Regions from separate parts of the Micromonospora sp. NPDC005205 genome, predicted to be linked through region 3. Evidence: riboswitches for the same ligand, from Rfam matches in the RefSeq annotation. Region 3 holds a riboswitch; each other region holds the start of a gene.
What was found. Region 3 has a riboswitch for cyclic di-AMP ahead of ABZU43_RS03745 (hypothetical protein). Riboswitches for the same ligand answer to the same signal wherever they lie in the genome.
Positions count from the first base shown of each region.

Region 1: another riboswitch for cyclic di-AMP. It lies ahead of ABZU43_RS01395 (NlpC/P60 family protein); the one in region 3 lies ahead of ABZU43_RS03745 (hypothetical protein).
Region 2: another riboswitch for cyclic di-AMP. It lies ahead of ABZU43_RS15100 (C39 family peptidase); the one in region 3 lies ahead of ABZU43_RS03745 (hypothetical protein).

Region 1 is NZ_JBEXHV010000001.1:295,917-302,479, reverse strand. It holds gene ABZU43_RS01415 (DUF4240 domain-containing protein) at 1-544, shown strand, start outside; tRNA gene ABZU43_RS01410 (tRNA-Gly) at 602-675, opposite strand; gene ABZU43_RS01405 (pyridoxamine 5'-phosphate oxidase family protein) at 944-1,501, opposite strand; gene dcd (dCTP deaminase) at 1,599-2,177, shown strand; gene ABZU43_RS01395 (NlpC/P60 family protein) at 2,238-3,215, opposite strand; cyclic di-AMP (ydaO/yuaA leader) riboswitch at 3,292-3,427, opposite strand; gene ABZU43_RS01390 (peptidoglycan recognition family protein) at 3,661-5,643, shown strand; gene ABZU43_RS01385 (NlpC/P60 family protein) at 5,699-6,563, opposite strand, start outside.
Region 2 is NZ_JBEXHV010000007.1:19,046-25,608, forward strand. It holds gene ABZU43_RS15085 (acyltransferase) at 19-1,254, shown strand; gene ABZU43_RS15090 (hypothetical protein) at 1,348-1,830, shown strand; gene ABZU43_RS15095 (hypothetical protein) at 1,964-2,734, shown strand; cyclic di-AMP (ydaO/yuaA leader) riboswitch at 3,019-3,159, shown strand; gene ABZU43_RS15100 (C39 family peptidase) at 3,392-4,240, shown strand; gene ABZU43_RS15105 (alpha/beta fold hydrolase) at 4,364-5,110, shown strand; gene ABZU43_RS15110 (hypothetical protein) at 5,166-6,464, shown strand; gene ABZU43_RS15115 (CDP-glycerol glycerophosphotransferase family protein) at 6,496-6,563, opposite strand, start outside.
Region 3 is NZ_JBEXHV010000001.1:778,770-785,332, forward strand. It holds gene ABZU43_RS03740 (carbonic anhydrase) at 1-486, shown strand, start outside; gene ABZU43_RS03745 (hypothetical protein) at 543-1,562, opposite strand; cyclic di-AMP (ydaO/yuaA leader) riboswitch at 1,567-1,697, opposite strand; gene ABZU43_RS03750 (YibE/F family protein) at 1,864-3,240, opposite strand; gene ABZU43_RS03755 (copper-translocating P-type ATPase) at 3,657-5,621, shown strand; gene ABZU43_RS03760 (metal-sensitive transcriptional regulator) at 5,628-5,924, opposite strand; gene ABZU43_RS03765 (copper ion binding protein) at 6,019-6,228, shown strand; gene ABZU43_RS03770 (hypothetical protein) at 6,242-6,563, shown strand, end outside.

The sequences.
Region 1 (6,563 bases), 480 kb from region 3:
GGAGACGACCGACCCGGCCCGAAGACTGGACTGGTTGGCGTACCGGCTCAACCGCGTTTCACTGGAGCACATCGCGGACTTCCAGGTCCACCTGGAGGCTGCGCGCCGCCCGCTCGATACCTACGCCATGTGGGGCGCAGCCAACCAGATCATGGACGGCCTGTGTAGCAGCGACGGGTTCTGGTACTTCCAACCATGGCTCATCGGCCAGGGGCAGCGCTGGTGGCAGCACGTCGCCCAAAACCCCGACAACCTCGCCGACCTGCCCGCTGTGCGTGCGCTCGCCGGCCGCAGTCTCTGGGAACGGGCGGACGCGGAGTGGCCGCACTGGGAAGAACTCGCTTACGTGGCGTCCAGCGCCTACGACCACATCACCGGGCGTGAAGACAGCCTCTATGAAGCGCTGGACGCCCGGGGCCACCGCCCGTACTTCGATCCAGCCCCAATCGATGAACCCTGGGACAGCGACAGCCTCGCCGAGATCGAACAACGCCTGCCGCGCCTCATGCGCTTGTTCCCCCGCCAGCACTACGTGAAGCCCTGACCAGCGCAACATCAAAAGCCCTGGCTGGGACTGTTGTCCTGACCAGGGCTTTGATCGTGGAGCGGGTGACGGGAATCGAACCCGCACTGTCAGCTTGGGAAGCTGATGTTCTGCCATTGAACTACACCCGCAAGCGGCACCACTGTACCCGAGTCGTCGGGCCCATGCACCCAGGCACCCCCGGTGACCGCAGGTGTCTGCGGACCGTGCCGCCCGGGTCGGCAGGGATGATCCACTCGGTTTCCTGGAAGTCGGGGTATCCGCAGCGCCGGGATACCGCGGTTCGCCGAAGTCGAGTGGGTCATGCGGAAGTGGCGGCTCGCCGGGTGTGGCGGGCGTACGCATCGGTGCTGGCTCCGTCACGACGGAGCCAGCACCGATGATCTGCCGGTCGTGTGGTCAGGCGGCCGTGCACTGGACGTCACGGCTGAGGAGGGTCGGGCGCGTCTGCGGGACGGCGAGGGGCGCTGCCACCGCCGACTGGGCGTTTGGGTCGAGCCAGACCCGAACGGCCGGCCGACTCGGCCCGAGACCCGGAATGCCCGCGATGTGCTGCTCGCGGCGGGTGAGCATGGCCACGTCGACGGTGAACTCGAAGAGCCGCCAGTCGACCTGCGGCTCGGCGCGGGCGCTCTGCGCCAGCTGCGCCACCCGGATCGGATCGGTCACCGGGCGGGCGTGACCCGCCACGTACGCCTCGTCGTCGCTCTCCTCCGCAGGGAACGAGTGCAGCGCGTAACGGCCGTCACGTTCGAGGTCGCGGCGCTTGGGCGAGTCGATGATGAAGCAGAACAGCCCCTCGGCGGTGATGACCGGGGAGACCGGATGGACGCGGGGCCCGCCGTCGGCACGGACCGTGGCCAGATAGCCGAAGCCCGGCCCGTACTGCTGAAGGAGAACGCGGATCCCGTCGGCGAGTCGGGGCTCGTCGGCGGCGAATTCGGACCAGGAAGCCATGTGGGCATTCTATCGAACAAATGTACGAGTAGCGACCTCGACGCGCTGGTCCGGCACCGAATCCGGCCACTTCCGGCAACGCGGCTATGGTGGTCCGATGCTGCTCTCCGACCGTGACCTGGTCTCCGAGATCAAGGCCGGCACGCTGGGCTTGGAGCCGTTCGAGCCCACCCTGGTCCAACCCTCCAGCATCGACGTCCGACTCGACCGGCTGTTCCGGGTCTTCAACAACCACCTCTACACCCACATCGATCCGGCCATGCAGCAGGACGACCTCACCTCGGCGGTCGAGGTCCCCGACGGCGAGCCGTTCGTGCTGCACCCGGGGGAGTTCGTGCTCGCCTCGACGCTGGAGGTCATCTCGCTGGGTGACCAGCTCGCCGGCCGGCTGGAGGGCAAGAGCTCCCTGGGCCGGCTCGGGCTGCTCACGCACTCCACCGCCGGTTTCATCGACCCAGGCTTCTCCGGTCACGTGACGCTGGAACTCTCGAACGTGGCGAACCTGCCGATCACCCTGTGGCCGGGCATGAAGATCGGGCAGCTCTGCATCTTCCGGCTCTCCTCGCCGGCCGAGCACCCGTACGGCTCGGTGGTCTACGGCTCGCGCTACCAGGGCCAGCGGGGGCCGACACCCAGCCGCGCCTGGCAGCACTGGCGCACCTGGCCCACCCGCTAGGACCAGAACGACGAGGGCCCGCCGCGACGGGATCGCGACGGGCCCTTCGGTCACACTGGGTCAGCCTGGACGGCCGTAGCTGTGGATCGGGCCGTCGTCGACCTTCTTCATCTTGACCGGTTGACCGGCCTGCGAGGCGTGCACCACCCAGCCGCCGCCGACGTACATGCCGACGTGGTGGATGTCGCTGTAGTAGAAGACCAGGTCGCCGGGGCGCAGGTCACCCTTGCTGACGTTCTTGGTGACCCGGCTCTGCGCGGCGGCGTTGTGCGGCAGCGACACGCCGGCCTTCGCCCAGGCGGCCAGCATCAGCCCGGAGCAGTCGTACGAGTTCGGGCCCTCGGCACCCCAGACGTAGGGCTTGCCGATCTGCGCGCAGGCGAACTTGACCGCGGTACCCGCGGCGCCGCCGGGGTAGCTACCCGGGCAGGGCGCCGGGCGCAGCGGACCGCCGCCACCGCTGCCGTACACCTTCAGGCGCAGCTTCTGCAGGCGGTCGATCTCGTCGTTGATCTGCTTCTTCTTCGCCGCCAGCTGGGCTTCCGTGCGGGTCAACTGGGCCACCATCTCGTCCAGTGGCGCCTTCTGCGCGGCCAGTTGGTCGCGCAGGTCGGCCACCTCGCGGACGTCCTTCTGCTGGTTGTGCGCGAAGCGGTCCAGCATTTCGAGCTGGCCGACCACCTCGCTGGGCGACCGGCTGCCCAGCATCGCGTTGACGGTCGAGACGTTCTCACCCATGTAGGCGCGTACGGCAAGGGCGCTGACCTTGTCCATCGCGGCGTCGACCTGGCGCTCGAGCGGAGTGATCCGGGCGGCCAGCGCGTCTGCCTGCTTGCGCTTCGCGGCGAGGTCGATGCGGGTGGCGTTGTGCCGTTCGATGATCGGTTCGAGCTTGTTCCAGTCGGCGTCGATCTGGCGCTCGATCTCGGCGACGGAGGGGTCGGCGTGGGCCGCTGTGGCACTGCCGGTCAGAACGACGGCGACGCCGGCCAGCGCGGCGAGTGCGGTGGTGAAGCGGGACCAGCGTGGACGCGGCACTATCGACGCCGGGCCGGCTGATGCCGACCGCTCGGACGACGGCCGCGGGGCATGGAGTGCCACCGGGGTTCCGTACTCCTTCTTCCTGACCGCCTACCGGGTTAGCTGACGGGTTCGGGCGGGAAGTCGGCGCCCTACCGCAGTGGCTGCGGATTCACCCCGAGGGACCTGGGTCCCCGGTTCGCTCGGAAACGACTCGGCGGTGTCGGTCCGTTACCGCCCGGGGTGGGCGGAGCTGCTGTCGGGCCGACAAATGACCAGAGTAGAGACGCCCGTTACCGATCCGCAACCCGTGCGGCCGTGACACTCCGTACGGATTGGATGAGGTCACCGACCGTGTGAAGAATTCTTTCCCCAAGCTTCGATAGATGGAAAGGTATTGACGCGAGCTCCCGGACGGCGCGATGGTGATTTGACCTCACTCCGCGAGAATCTAGGGGGTTCGATGCACCATCCAACCCTGTCGACCGGCTGGCGCGCGCTGCTCGCCGCCACCGTGGTCGCCGCCGCGACCACGGTGCCACTCTCCGTCGGCCCGGCCGCTGCCGCGCCCACCACCGACCGCCAACAGCAGTACGCCGACGCGGCCACCGAGTACGGCGTACCGGCCGTCGTGCTGCTCGGCGTCTCCTACCTGGAGTCCCGTTGGGACACCAACGCCGGCACACCGAGCACCAGTGGCGGCTACGGCCCGATGCACCTGACCGACGCACGGCACGTGGCCGCCCTACCCGGACGCGGTCACCACGACACCGGTGCCGAGGACCCACGCGGTGACGGCTCCCGGCCGGCCCGGGTGCCCGCGCCCCGACCGGTCGAGGCGCCCGCCCCGTCCACCGCCGCGTTGCAGACCGTCGACGCCGCCGCGGCGCTGACCGGTGCCGCCCCCGAGGCTCTGCGTACCGACGCGGGCCTCAACATCCGGGGTGGGGCGGCGCTGCTGAGCGCGTACCAGAGGGATCTGGGCGCGCCGGTCGGCGCGGACACCGACCCGGCGGCCTGGTACGGCGCGGTGGCCCGCTACTCGGGCGCGGACAGCGCCGACGCCGCGGCGGCCTTCGCCGACGAGGTCTTCACCACCATCGGCGCGGGCGAAGCCCGGGTGACCGACGACGGCCAACGGATCACCCTGCCGGCCCGCGCGGTGCGGCCCGAACGTTCCTGGCTGGACCGGCTGGGCCTGCGCCGGCTGGCCCGCCCGGACGGGGTGGAATGCCCCCGCACCATCTCCTGCGAGTGGATCCCGGCGCCCTACGAGGCGTTCGGCGACGGGGACTACGGCAACCACGACCTCTCCGACCGGCCCGCGCGGCAGAAGATCGAGTACATCGTCATCCACGACACCGAGGCGAGTTGGGCCACCACCCTGCAACTCGTCCAGGACCCGACCTACGTGAGCTGGCACTACTCGCTGCGCTCGGTCGACGGGCACATTGCCCAGCACGTCAAGACGAAGGACGTCGGCTGGCACGCCGGCAACTGGTACGTCAACGCGAAGTCGATCGGGTTGGAACACGAGGGCTTCGCGGCGCAGGGCACCTGGTACACCGAGGCGATGTACCGGACCTCGGCGAAGCTGGTCCGGCACCTGGCGCTGCGGCTGGGCATCCCACTGGACCGCCAGCACATCATCGGCCACGACAACGTGCCCGGCACCATCCCCTCCACAGTGCGGGGAATGCACTGGGATCCGGGCCCCTACTGGGACTGGACGCACTACTTCGACCTGCTGCACGCCCCTCGACTGGACACCGGCACCCCGGCCACCGGGCTGGTCCGGATCGACCCGGACTACACCACCAACCAGCCGGCGTTCACCGACTGCGTCACGGTGGGAGTGCCCTGCGCGCCGCGCGGCTCCTCGGCGGTGGTGCTGCGTAGCGCACCGTCCGCTGACGCGCCGCTGGTCAACGACATCGCGCTCCGCCCGGACGGCAGCCCGAACACGATGGCGGTGTCGGACCACGGGGCCCGGGCGTCCGCCGGGCAGACGTACGCGTTGGCCGGCCGGCAGGGCGACTGGACGGCGATCTGGTACCTCGGGCAGCGGGCCTGGTTCCACAACCCGACGTCCGCGCCGACCGCCAGTTGGACCGTCGGAGTCGTGGCGACGCCGAAGCCCGGAAGGGCCACCGTTCCGGTGTACGGACGGGCGTACCCGGAGCAGTCCGCGTACCCGGACGGGGTGCCCTACCAGGCGATCACGCCGCTGCAGTACACGCTGGCCGCCGGGCAGCGGTACGCCGTCGGCGCGGTGCTGGCCGGCGAGTACTACCGGGCCAGCACGTTCGACGGCTCCTCACCCGGCGACTGGACGGTCATTCGCGGCAAGAACCGGTACGCGCAGATCCAGTTCGGCCACCGGATCATGTACGTCGACCTCGCCGACGTGCAGCTGGTGCCCTCCCCGGTGGGGGCACCCCGCTGAGAACCACGACGGCCCCCGGTCGGTGACCGGGGGCCGTCGTGTCGCGCGAGGTCGATCAGCCAGGTCTGCGGAACCCGGCGATGGGCATCGTGGTAATGCTGGACACCTGCACCGGTTTGCCGGCGCGTGGCGCGTGCACCATCTGGTTGTTACCCAGGTACAGCCCGACATGACTCAGGCCGGAGAAGAAGAACACCAGGTCACCGGGGCGGGCGTCGGCGCGCGAGATGGCCTTGCCCTCGTTCCACTGGTCACCGGTGTGGTGCGTCAGGTAGATCCCGGCCGCCTTGTAGGCGTACTGGGTCAGCCCCGAGCAGTCGAACGAGTTCGGCCCGGTGGCACCCCAGACGTACGGCTTGCCGACCTTGCCGCAGGCGGTCTTGATCGCGGTGCGGGCCGCCGCACTGAACACGCCGTTGATGGTCGGGCAGGCCGCCGTCTTGACGGTGGTCTTGGGCATCGACGCCTCGAGCTGCTTGATCTCGGCGTCGATCTGCTTCTTCTTGGCCGCCAGATCGTTCTGCTGCTTGGTCTGGGTGACGATCAGTGCGTCCAGCTTCTGCTTCTCGCCGTCGTACTTGGCCCGCACGGCCAGCACGCCCTCGACCTCCTTGCGCTCCTGCGAAGCGAGCCGGTCGAGGATGGTGAGCTGCTCGGTGAGCGTGTCCGGCTTGGCGCTGACCAGCAGCGCGCCGATGTCGTGTGACGGGCCGGAGATGTAGTAGCGGGAGGCGAGGTCGCCGACCCGGTTGAGCGCCAGCTCGCTCTGCAGCGCCAGCGGCTCGATCTTCTTCTGCAGGTTCGCCGACTTCTGCCGGTTGACCTTCAGCTGCGCCCGGACCTTGTTGTACTGCTCGATGGTGGGCTCCAACTGCTCCCACTTCTTGTCGATCTGCGCCTCGATCTCGTCGACCGTGGGC
Region 2 (6,563 bases), on a different contig from region 3:
GAGCGCCGGGATCCCGGCATGACGAGCGTCGCCGCGACGTCGGCCGCCCGGCCCGCACCGGCCCCGCCCCGGCTGCCCTCGCTGACCGGGCTGCGGTGGATCGCCGCTCTGCTGGTCTTCGGCTTCCACGCCGGCACCATGCGGATCATCGCCGAGCCGGACTACAAGGCAGTCATCGACGCGCTGTTCACCCTCGGTCTCTCCGGGGTGCAGTTCTTCTTCATCCTCAGCGGTTTCGTGCTGGTCTGGTCGGCCCGCGAGGGCGACTCGCGGCGTACGTTCTGGCGGCGACGGATCGCCAAGATCTACCCGAACCACCTGGTGCTGTTCGTGGCGACGCTGGTGGTCGCCTGGTGGTTCGCCGACCCGGTCCTGCCGGCGGCGGCGTTGGAGAACCTGCTGCTGTTGCAGGCGTGGGATCCCCGGCCGGGCTGGTTCTACAGCATCAACACCGTCAGCTGGTCGCTGTCCTGCGAGTTCTTCTTCTACCTCTGCCTGCCGCTGGCGCTGCCGCTGCTGCGCCGGGCCCGGCCGAAGCTGCTCTGGGCGCTGATCGTCGCGCTGCCCCTGCTGATCCTCGCGCTCTGGCCGGCGCAGGAGTTGGTGCCGGAGGTGAGCCGTTGGTGGTTCACCCAGATCTTCCCGCCGGTGCGGTCGCTGGAGTTCTGGTTGGGCGCGGTGGCGGCCGAGTTGATGCGCCGGGGGCTCTGGCGCGGTCCCAGACTGACAGTGGCCAGCGGAATCTTCCTGGTCACCTGGGTGGTGGCCGCGCAGTGGATCCGCGCCGAGCTGTGGACCACGCTGCTCGCGGTCGCGTACCTGTTGGTGATCACCGCTGCCGCGGACGCGGACGTGCGGGGTCGGCGCTCGCCGTGGCGCTCCCGGCCGTTGGTCTGGCTCGGTGAGGTCTCGTTCGCCTTCTACCTGGTGCACGTGCTGGTGATGACGAGCGTGCTGCGGTGGAGCGGAACCTGGGGGATCGGCTTCGGAGGCTGGCGTGGCCCGGCCGTGGTGCTCGGTTTCCTGGCGGTGAACCTGATCCTCGCCGGGTTGCTGCACCGCTTCGTCGAAACTCCGATGATGCGCCGGCTCGCGCCGCGCCGCGCGGCCCGTCCAGCGCCCGTCCCGCGACAACGCCCGGCCGGCGACGACGACGCGCGAGACCCCGCGAGCACCGCCCGCGGCGAGGTCGACGGACCCGCCGACGAGGCCGGTCAGGCTGGCGGTCGATCAGCCTACGTCGACCTGCGCTGACGGCGTCCACCCTGGTCAAAGGGGGTCGGCGCGGCGTGATCCGACACGCCCGTGGTCGATGCGCACGGGTTGGCGCGACGGTAGCGTGGGGACGTGCTTCCGGTCGCGTTCACCTGTCCGCTGTGGTGGGTGGCGCGCTGGGCGACTCGGGTGCTGACCAGCCTCGCCGTCGTCGCGGCCCTGGCGCTCGGCGCAGGCCCGGCCACGGCCGCCACGTCGACGCCTGGCACGGGGCCCACGTCGAGCGTGGTGCCGACCACTGTCGCCGGCTCGCTGGCGGCCTCCTGCCGACACGCCGCGCCAACGGAGTCAACCGTCATCTACGCCGGCCGTGCGCCGGGCGACGCTGGTGCCGACGCCACCGGCTCGGGGGCACTTGGCGCGGCCCGTCCGGCCGCAGCGAAGGCCACCGAGGAGTCGGTCCCGACCTGGTCGGTCGACGCGCCGGTGGCGCTCCCCGGCGATCAGGGCACCATCGCGGCCGGCGTGCTGCCGGCCAGGGCGGCCGAATCTGACCGGCTGCCCCTCGTCGCCAGTGCGAGCGGTCGGGCTTCCCGGGCCCCACCCGGGCGCTGAGCCACCGGGACGACCGTCCCGCCGCCGCGCCCTGTCGACCCACCCGCTCCCTGACCCGCCGACCCGTGGCCCGCCGTGGCCCGCTGGTCGGCGCGGCTTTCCATCGCACTGCTCTCTCCCCGAGGTGCCGACCATGGAGACCGTCGTCTTCTACCAGTTCGTGACCGAGGTGCCGCGGGCCGCCGCCATCTGGTCGACGCTGTTCCTGCTGACGCTGGGCCTGCTCACCGTGCTGGCCGCCCGCCCCGAACGGGCCCGGCCGACCGGCGATCCGGTCCCGGCCGGGCTCACCGCTCAGGAGCTGGCCGACGCCGAGGCCGTCGACAGGCGCCGCTACGCCGAGGAGGTGGCCGTTGCCGCGGCCCGCGCGGCCACCACCGCCCAGCGGCGGCGTGCCGCCTGGCTGGCCGCTCAGGAACAGCTGGAGCAGGCCTGGATCGGGTACGACGAGGCGGACGCCGCCGCGCGTCGCTTCGCTGGCGCGGGGGCACTGCCCACCCCGCAGACCCCACACACCCCCGCCGAGTACGCCGCCCGGGAACGCTATCTGCACCGGGCGGCGATGGCGGCGTACTGGCGGGGCGACCTGACCATGGCGCAGCTCGGCGACGTGTTCGGGCACCGGCGCGGTTGGGATCCCCGGCGACACCCGGTCGAGCAGGAGGTGCTGATCAGCCGGGTGATCCGGGATGCGCGGTCGACCGACTACCAGGTGGCCGCCGACCGTGAGCGGGTCGCCTGGCGCGACGCGGAGTTGGCCGCCGAGTCGGCTCGTGCCCTCGCCGAGGAGGCGTACGCGGCGGCGGCCCGGCTCCGCCCGAGCGTGGTCCCCGCGCGCCGCACGGTCGCCGGGACGTTGCGTCCCGCCGTCGTGGCACTGTGGCGCCCGGCCCGGGTGGGTTGAGCCCAATCCGTTATGTGAGGCCGGTCACCCATTCGGGAAATCGGACGTCCGACGCGATCGACGGGATTGTTCCCGCGATTGTGGCCGCGTTCTTTACGGCCTGTCCGGTTGTCGCCCCTAGGCGTCGCCGTAACTGGTTGTCCCATCGAGTCACATCATCGGCATTACGCGCAGAAATTGTGGCGCCAATTGGGGTTTACGCAGGTGAACCTGGCTTGGCAGGGCGTTGAGACGCCAGTAGTGTCGTCCCGTCCGGTGCGGTAACCGATCGCAAGACGCGACGCCGCATCGACCCGCTTAATCGTGATCTACGAACCGGGGACCCACCAGTAAGTCCGGGGTGAATCCGCGAGCCACGGCCCGCGGTAGGGCGTCTTCCCGCCCGAATCCGTCAGCTAACCCGGTAGGCGGTGTCGGAAGGAGTCCCATCCTCGTGCAGCACCTTTCCACCCCTCGGTTGTTCCCTCGCCTCCACGGCGCGGCGGTGCACCCGCTCAATCGTCGCGTGACGGTGAGCTGACCCCCCGGGTCATCGCCTTTCCCGCCCGGCCGATCCGGGCGTTCCCCTGAGCGGTTCACACCCGCGGACCACGGTCCGCGCGCTGGCGCCTGCCCGGATGCCGGTCCGGCCCCGGTGTGCCGCTCTCCCCCCGATCCGTGGAGGACCCCGTGAAGCACACCCTGCAGCGTCAGCTCCGTCGCCTCGCCACCGAGCGCCCGTACCAGATCGTCGCCGCCTCCGCCGCAGCCCTCGCTATCGCCACCACCACCGGCGCCCTGCTCACCACTGCTGACGACGCCCCGGCCGGCCAGCGCACCGCGACCACCGTCGCCGAGATGCGCAGCGACGTCGCCGCCTCCCGCAGTGAGGCCCGGGACGCGTCCCCCTCTGCCAGCGCCGCGCCGACCACGGCCGCCCCGGCCACCAGCGCCGCGTCGCCCGCTGCCAAGGCCAAGAGCAACCCCGACCTCACCCGTAAGCCGACGCCGCCGAAGCCTCCCGCGACGAAGGTGCTCGACTACGACTACGAGGCGCAGAACACCTACTACAACTGCGGCCCGGCGGCCACCCGGAACGCGCTCAGCGCCGCGGGCATCGACCGCACGCAGGAGGAGCTCGGCGCCGAACTGGGCACCACCGAGATGGGCACCAACTCGGCCGAGGACACCACCCGGGTGCTCAACGCCGAGGTGAAGGGCTCCCCGTACCGGACCCGGATGTTCCCCGGCACGCCCAGCCCGGCCCAGATGGACCGGCTCCAGGCTGACGTGGTGAAGGCCGTCACCGACGGCCGGGGCGTGGTGGCCAACGTCGTCGGGGACGCCGTCGACACCGACGGCGGGTGGCACTCCTACGGCGGTGGGCACTACATCGCCGTGGTGGGCTACAAGGACAACGGTCGCACCGTGCGGATCGCCGACTCGGCGAACCCGGCCGACCCGTCGTACTGGATCACCACGATCGACCTGGCCAACTGGATCACCAGCCGGGGCTACTCCGCCTGACCCGGGCACCCTGACCGCCGCGGGCGCCGTCTCCCACAAGGAGCCGGCGTCCGCGGCGTTTGTCCGCCCGGCCCGCCATCGACGGCCCTCGTACCCGACCGTGAACCGTGGGAGACTGCGGCCGTGGTGGATGAAACGGGTGGTCACACCGGCCGCGGGCCGGTCCTGCTGCTGCTGCACGGGATGGGAACGACCGGGGACGTGTGGTTGCCCTGGGCCCCGTACCTTGAGCAGCACTGGCCCGGGCGGTGGCTGGCACCGGACCTCGCCGGCCACGGCTGGGCGTCGCCGCTGCCGTCGTACTCCTTCGCGGGCTTCGCTCAGCAGATCGCGCGGGCCCTCGTCCCCGACGACCGGCTGGTCGTGCTCGGGCACTCGCTGGGTGGGGTGGTCGGCCTGGCGCTGGCCGCCCGCGACGCCGGAACGCCGGTGGATGCCGTGGTCGGGCTGGGCATCAAGGCACTCTGGTCACCCGCCGAGCTGAGCCGCGCCGCCGAGCTCGCCGCCCGACCGGTGAGCTGGTTCGCCACCCGCACCGAGGCGGCTCGCCGCTACCTGCGGGTCGCCGGGCTCACCGGTCTGGTCCCGCCGGACCACCCGGTGGTGGAAGCCGGGCTGCGCCAGGTCGACGGCCGGTGGCGCCTCGCCATGGACCCCGCGGCCTTCGCCGTCGGCGAGCCCGATCTGGCCGCGCTGCTGGCGGCGACCGACGTGCCGGTGGTGCTGGCGCGCGGGGAGAGCGACCCGATGGTCACCGACGAACAGCTCAAGGAGTACGGCGTACCGGTCGCCACGCTGCCCGGTCTCGGACACAACGCGCACGTGGAGGACCCGGCGGCGGTACTGGCGCTGCTGGACCCGTACCGCTGAGGTGCGGTGAATACCGGTCGTGTGACAGCACCCTGCGACGTACGCTTCCGCGTCGATGCCTATCACTGAATCGACACTGCTCGTCAGCGTGAGCCTCAACGTCGTCGACACCCGCCTCGACGACGCGGTGCGTCGCTGCCAACCACTCGCCGCGACGCTCGACGCGCACAACCTTGAGGTGGCTCGGACCGACCCCGACGGTGCCCGCACGGGGGTGAACGTGGAGCTGACGCTCCTACCGCCCCCGCCCCCGCCCGCCGCCGCCGACGGCCAGAAGGCTGCGCACCAACTGGCTGCGCCCCTGCTGAGCCGCTTCGGGTGGGTGAACGTCGATCTGGAGGTGGGGGAGTCGGGGCGCGGCCATCCGACGCTCTTCGCGTCCGGTTCGGAGCGGACCAGGGACGGAATGACGCCGCTCAGCGTGTCCGTCCTCGCCGTGGCCGACAACGCCGACGACGCTCTGGGCCTGCCGGGAGGTGCGCCCGCCGCAGAGGCCACCGCTGCTGTCCGGCGGCTGCCCGTGGTGGCCGCCGAGGACGATGTCGTGGTGCGGGTGCGCGCCTGCCTGGAGGCCCCGAATCTCGATGCGGCGCTGACCAGCTGCCTTCCGCTGCTCGGACGGCCCGACGTGTGGTCCGCCGTCGTCCAGCCGCGGGCGGCCGAGATCGACGGGGTTTGGGAGCTGACCCTGCTCCTCGTGCTGCGGCCGGTCGGTGTGTCGCCGCGCGCACCTTTCGGACGGGCGGTGGCCGCTCTGGCGACGGAGTTCGGGCTGTCGGCGACGGAGTTGCGCATGCACCCGGTCAGGTCGTGGTCGATGGGCGTGCTGGAGGCGAGCCGCCCGCCCACGGCAGCGCCGACGGTCCAGGCTCTGTATCTGCGCGCGGGCGCTGACCCGTGCGACCCGCTCCCGGTGGACCACCCGGTGGAGACCCGGGAGATGGTGCTCCGGGGCCAGGACGGGAACGAAGTGGACGCTGTCGAGTTGTTGAACGCGATCGAGGAAGCATTGCGAGACGAGGTGCAGCTCGGGCTGGTGGTCGACGTCGTCGGTCCGGTTACGGACGCCGCAGCCGTCGTGCAGCGGCTGTTCTGGCTTGACGGCGAGGACATCGATTCGATCACAAGCGAAGTCCTCGCCGACGGACGACAGCGGATCGTGGCGAGCCTCGGGTCGACGTTCACCGCTGCGGAGGAAGCGGTGCGGGTCACCGTCGCGTCAACGGAGCTGCACCCGTGGGAGCGATCGGTGCCCGGGTCGCTCGACGGTCCCGCGACAGCCGAGTGGAAAGCGCCGGCTGGCACGTCCGGAGTCGTACGGGTGGAGGTGACCGCCGGGCGCCGGTCGGGCTGAGCTGGCCTCCTGCCTGACCCGACAGCCCGGCTCAGGCGAGGGGGGAGAGCTGTGGCGTGTGCTCGGCCGCCGGGTCGTCCGTCGCCGCCAGCTCCCGGC
Region 3 (6,563 bases):
ATCTTCGACCGGGGGCTGGGCGACCTGTTCGTGGTTCGCACCGCCGGGCACACCGCCGGCCCCGAGGTGCTCGGCAGCGTCGAGTACGCGGTGACAGTGCTCGGCACCCCGCTGGTGGTGGTGCTCGGTCACGACTCCTGCGGTGCGGTGCAGGCCGCCCGGGAGTCCGCCGCGACCGGTACCGCGCCGAGTGGCCATCTGCGCGCCGTGGTCGACGCCGTGCTGCCCAGCCTGCGCCGGGCCGCGGACGAGGGCGTGGACGACATCGACGGCATCGTCGACATCCACATCGCACAGACCGTCGAGACGCTGCTCGGGCAGTCGCCCGTGCTGGCCGACGAGGTGGCGCGGGGGCGGTGCGCGGTGGTGGGCGTGTCCTACCGACTGGCAGCCGGAGCGGTACGCCCGGTGGCCGCCGTTCCGGCCGGCTTCACGACGTTGACGACTCCGGCCTCGACCGACCCGGCCGCGCCTGCCACCGTCTGACGCGACGAGGGCCGCTCCGCGTTACGCGGAACGGCCCTCGACGGGGATCGTGCGGGTCAGAGCAGCGACATGTGGACGTGGTCGGTGTGGTTCGACGGCCCGCTGTACGAACTCCAGCCGGTGGCCGGGAACCAGATCTGCCGGTTCCAGATCACGTAGTAGATGCCGAGCCGGTCGGCGTTACGGATGAGGAACGCGGCGACGTTGTTGCCGTACGTCCGGGTGTCGTTGTTGTGCCACGGGGAGAACCCGCTCTTCTGTAGCGACCAGTCGCAGGCGCGGCCCTTCGGGTGCTCCCACGGCCCGCCGGGGCGGTAGCAGCCGACGAACCGGTTGAAGCCGGCCGCCTTGACCTCCTTGTACGCGTGCAGCGTGCGCGGCGTGATGCAGCCGGAGGTGGTGGGGTCGTTCTCGCTGCACGACTGGGCCTTCCAGTCACCGTCGGCAGTGCGACCCGGGCCGATCTTCGCGACCTTGGAGGTGGCATCCACCAGGCCGCCGGTGAAACCCTTGCCGCCGACGAGGGAGAGCGCCTTGTCGGCCTCGCTCTTGCGCTTCGCCATCAGGGCGGTCTGCTTCTGCTGCTCGCGCACCTCGGTGTCGAGGGCCAGCTTGGCCTGCTCGGCGCGGGCCTTCACCTCGTTGACCTCGGAGAGCTTCTTCTCGTTGACCATGTTGATCTCGTCGAGCAGCCCGGCGCGCTGGACGAACGAGTCGGGCGCGTCGCTCTCCAGCAGCATCGCGACCGCGCCGATCCGGCCGGTCCGGTACGCCTGTGCGGCGATCTGCCCGACCTGCGGGGCCAACGCGTCCAGTTCGGCCTTGGCCCGGTTGACCTCCGCCGCCAACTCGCTCTGCCGCTTCTTGGACTTGTCCAGCTTGGACTTCGCGGCGGAGTAGTCACGGTTGGCCTGCTCGATGACGTCGTTGAGCAGCTTGGGCTCGCCGTCCTCCTCGTGCCCGGACGGTGTGGGGTTCGTCGGGGCGGCGTGCGCCGGGAACGGCCCGGCGAACACGGTCAGTGCGGCGATCACGGCCACCACGGGTGTCAACCAGCGGCGTAGGGGTGCCGTCACAATGTTCCCTTCCGTCGACCGCCGACCGGGTTAGCTGACGGGTTCGGGGCGGAAGTGGCCCCTACCGCTGATGCGGATTCACCCCAGGTACCTGGGTCCCCGGCTCGCCGGTTGGCGATTGGGCGGTGGCACCGCAGACGCCGCTTCGCGCCTTCATCGGTAACCGGCAGCGAGGTTACCCGAGAGTCGACCGGCTGAGCTACGCCTGGATGCCGACCAAAAGCGTCATTTCGCCATAGCGTTGAGTGACCAGTGACGGGGTTCTCAGGGTGGATGCCCGATCTGGTCACGCTGAGGAGTGTCACCATGCCGTATCCGTGCTCCTGTTCGACTTCGGCCACCGGTCGGTGGCCTCGGGTGGGGGTGCGGTCCGCGTCCGGTCCGGTTCGTCGGAGCCGGCCGTTCGCGGTGAGCTGAGTGCGGCCAGTGCCTCGCTGCGGTCCGGCTGGGGCCGGGGCTGGGGCGCGGGAGCGTCGGTGGGCGCTGAGGCGTCGCTGCGCCCGGCGGCGGTGACCACCGCGGCCAGCCCGGTGGTCAGCGGCACGGCGGCGATCAGACCGAGGGTGGCGACCGCGCTGCGGACGATCTCCTGCGCGAGGAACTCACTGGTGAGGATCTGCCCGATCGGCCGCGAGTCGGCGGTGAGCAGGAGCAGCAGGGGCAGTGACGCACCCGCGTACGCCAGCACGATGGTGTTGACAGTGGAGGCGATGTGCGCGCGGCCGACCCGGGTGGCGGCACGGTAGAGCTGCAACCGGGTCAGCCCGGGGTTGGCGTTCGCCAGTTCGGTGACGGTGGCCGCCTGGGTGACCGTCACGTCGTCGAGTACCCCGAGTGACCCGATGATGATTCCGGCGAGCAGCAGTCCGTGCAGGTCCACGTCGCCCTGGAACATCGACAGGGTGGTGGCGTCCTCGCTGCCGAAGCCGGTGAGGTGGGTCGCGGCGGTGGCGATGGTGGCGAGCACGCCGGTCAGGACCAGGCTGCCCAGGGTGCCGAGCACCGCGACCGAGGTCTGTGCGGTGACCCCGTGGGTCAGATAGAGCACCACGAACATGATCAGGGCCGCGCCGACCACCGCCACCAGCAGCGGTGACCTGCCGGCGCTGATGCCCGGCAGCACGAAGGTGAGCAGGATGGCGAAGCTGGCGGCCAGCCCGGCGAGCGCGGCCAGACCTCGCCACCGACCGAACGCGACGATCGCGGCCGCGAAGATCACCGCCAGCCACACCATCGGGGTGCCGCGTTGGTGCTCGGCGATGTTCCAGTTGCTGGTGGCGGGATCGGTCGGGTCGGCCAGCTCGACCAGGACCACCTCGTCGCCGACCTCGACCCGGGGTGCGCCGGGCCCGTCGGGCACCGGAGTCCGTACCTGCTGGCCGGCGGTCGGCCCGTCGTCCACCCGCACGTCGACAGTGCCGCACCGCCCATCGCCGACCCTCGGTGTGCCCTCGGGGACCGACGGCGCCGGCGGGCACGGCTCGCTCACCACCCGTGTGACAGTGCCGGGGTAGCGCGGCACGTCGGCACCACCATCGGTCTGCGGTGACCCGCCGCGCGGCCAGAGCAGCACCGCGGCCAGCACGGTGGCGACGAAGAGGGGTACCACAGTCACGACGAGGATCCGTCGCACCCGAGGCGGGGCGGACGGAGCGGGGTGAGTGTGGTCGGCGGCCAAGGTGAGACTCCCAACGATCCGGTGCGGGATACGGGTCAGCGGGCCGGGCGGTTCACCGTTGCGGTGGAAACGCGGCGGACGGCGGGGCGGATCGCTGCCTGATGACCGCTTGATCACGGACGGTCAGTGCTCGGCCCGGTCGGCCGAGGGCACCGCCACGACGTGGCGGCGCCGGTGCCCGACTGTGCAGCGGCATTCGGAGGGCCATCGGGGGAGATGCTAGCCAGCCCCTCCGAGGGTTGCAGGTCGCGGCGGAGTGTCGGGCGGCCGAACCGCTCGCGCGGCGGTCTCCGGGGCGGCATGTTGGAGCCATGCCCGCTCCGTCACCGTCCGGCCCCGACCGACCGCGACACGCCGAACCCGTGCCACACGACAAGCATTCCGGGCACGACAAGCACGCCGGACACGATCCGGCGATGTTTCGCCGCCGGTTCTGGGTCTGCCTGGTGTTGACCATCCCGGTGGTGCTGACGAGTCATCTCGTGTCGGGTCGGCTGGGCCTGAGCGGGGACGTCGTCCCCGGTCAGGGCTGGGTGGGCCCGGTGCTCGGCTCGGTGGTGTTCTGGTGGGGCGGTTGGCCGTTCCTGGTTGGCGCGGTTCGAGAGGTCCGGGACCGGGCGCCCGGGATGATGCTGCTGGTCGCGATGGCGATCACCGTCGCGTACGCCGCGTCCCTGGCGACCAGCGTCGGCGTCTTCGACCTGGACTTCTGGTGGGAGTTGGCCGCGCTGGTCACCATCATGCTGCTCGGGCACTGGCAGGAGATGAAGGCCATCGGACAGGCCCGGGGAGCGCTGGCGGCGCTGGCCGCGCTGTTGCCGGACGAGGCCGAACGGGTGCCGGCGGACGGGCGGGTCGAGGCCGTGCCGGTGACGGGCCTGCGGATCGGCGACGTGGTGCTGGTCCGGCCGGGAGGCCGGGTGCCGGCGGACGGCCGTGTCGTCGAGGGCGGCGCTGAGCTGGACGAATCGATGATCACCGGGGAGTCGCGGCCGGTCGTCCGGACGACTGGCGACCGGGTGGTGGCCGGCACCGTCGCCACCGACTCGGCGATCCGGGTGCGCGTCGAGGCGTTGGGTGAGCAGACCGCCCTCGCCGGCATCCAGCGGATGGTCGCCCAGGCCCAGGCTTCCGGTGGACGGGCCCAACTGTTGGCCGACCGGTTCGCCGCCGCGCTGTTCTACCTGGCCACCGGCACCGCCGTGCTGACCGTGCTGGTCTGGACCGCGCTCGGTCAGCCCGACGAGGCGGTGGTCCGTGCGGTCACCGTCCTGGTGATCGCCTGCCCGCACGCGCTGGGTCTCGCCATCCCGCTGGTCGTCGCGCTCTCCACCGCGCTCGCTGCACGGTCCGGGATTCTGGTCAAGGACCGGTTGGCCCTGGAGCGGATGCGGACCGTCGGCGCCGTGCTCTTCGACAAGACCGGCACGCTGACCCGAGGCGAGCACGGGGTGACCGACCTGGCGACGGCGTCCGGCGTCGAGCGGAGCGAGGTGCTGCGGATCGCGGCCGGTGTCGAGTCGGATAGCGAACATCCGTTGGCCCGGGCGATAGTGGCGGCGGCCGGCCGCGGCGGCCCGGCCCGGGCAGCCGGGTTCCGGTCGCTGCCGGGCCGCGGTGTGAAGGCGACAATCGACGGTACGGAGTACGCGGTGGGCGGGCCGGCGCTGCTGCGCGAACTGGGCGTTTCGCTCCCGGCGGAGCTGGAGGCCGCGACCGGGCGGTGGTCGGCGCGGGGTGCCGCGGTGTTGCACCTGGTGCGGCTGCCCGACGCCGTGCTCGGTGCGTTCGCGTTGACCGACGAGGTGCGTCCGGAGGCCCGGCGCGCTGTCGACGAGTTGCGTGCCGAGGGTGTCCGGACCATCGCCATGATCACCGGTGACGCCCGGCCGGTGGCCGAGGCGGTCGCCGCCGACCTCGGCTTCCGGCCCGGCGTCGACGAGGTCTTCGCCGAGGTGCTGCCGGCCGAGAAGGACGATCGGGTGGCCGAGCTCCAGCGGCGGGGGTTGGTGGTGGCGATGGTCGGTGACGGGGTGAACGACGCGCCTGCGCTGGCCCGGGCGGACGTGGGCATCGCGATCGGCGCGGGCACCGATGTGGCCATCGAGTCCGCCGGGGTGGTGCTGGCATCCTCGGACCCGCGCGGGGTGGGGGCCGTGGTGCGGCTGTCCCGGGCGTCGTACCGGAAGATGCGACAGAACCTGGCCTGGGCGGCCGGCTACAACGTGGTGGCGCTGCCGCTGGCCGCCGGGGTGCTGGCCTGGGCGGGTGTGGCGTTGAGCCCGGCGGTGGCCGCGGTGCTGATGTCGGCGTCGACGATCGTGGTGGCGCTCAACGCTCAGTTGCTGCGCCGGGTCCGTCTCGATCCCGCGCCGGACTGAGCGCGGTCAGCCGCGCTTCATGAGCCGGCCGACCGCCGCCATCATCTCGGTGGCCATCTCGTCGGCCCGACCCTCGGCGGCGCCCTCGTGCATGCAGTGCCGGGCGTGCCCGTCGAGCAGCCCGAGGGCCACCTTGTCGAGGGCGGCCTGGATGGCGGAGATCTGGGTGAGCACGTCGATGCAGTAGCGGTCGTCGTCGACCATCTTCTCGATGCCCCGGACCTGCCCCTCGACGCGGCGGAGCCGCGCGAGCAGCTGGTCCTTGCTGGCGGTGTATCCGCGGATCGGGGTGGGTGCGGTCATACCGACCAGGATAGCGTACCCCCAGGGGGTATGGTACGGTCGGTTCTGTTGAGATACCCCCACCGGGTACCGGTACCACGAAGGAGACGATCCAATGGTCGACACGACGTACCAGGTGCAGGGCATGACCTGCGGGCACTGCGTCAGCGCGGTGAGCGCCGAGGTCGGCGCCATCGCGGGTGTGCGTGACGTCCAGGTCGACCTCGCCGCCGGCCGGGTCACCGTCAGCAGCGACCAGCCGCTGGACACCGCCGTCGTCCGGGCCGCTGTCGACGAGGCCGGTTACGACCTCGTCGACGCGTGATCGGCGGGTCGGCGTGCGTACCGTGACGAAACTGGCCGGGTTCGCCGTTGGCCTGGCGGCGGTCTTCGGCGCCGCCTACGGGATCGGCCGGGTCGTCGACCCCGCCCCGGTCGCCGAGAGCCGGCACGACGATGCCACCACCCCGACGGCGGACGAGCGGGGCGGGACGGGCGATCGGCTGCCCGGCGGCTTGCTCGTCTCCGAACGTGGCTACACCCTCGAACCGATCGACGCCCCGGCCGACGAGTTCGCCTTCCGGATCGCCGGCCCGGACGGCCGCCCGGTCACCCGGTACGACGTGGCGCACGACAGGCAGATGCACCTGATCGTCGCCC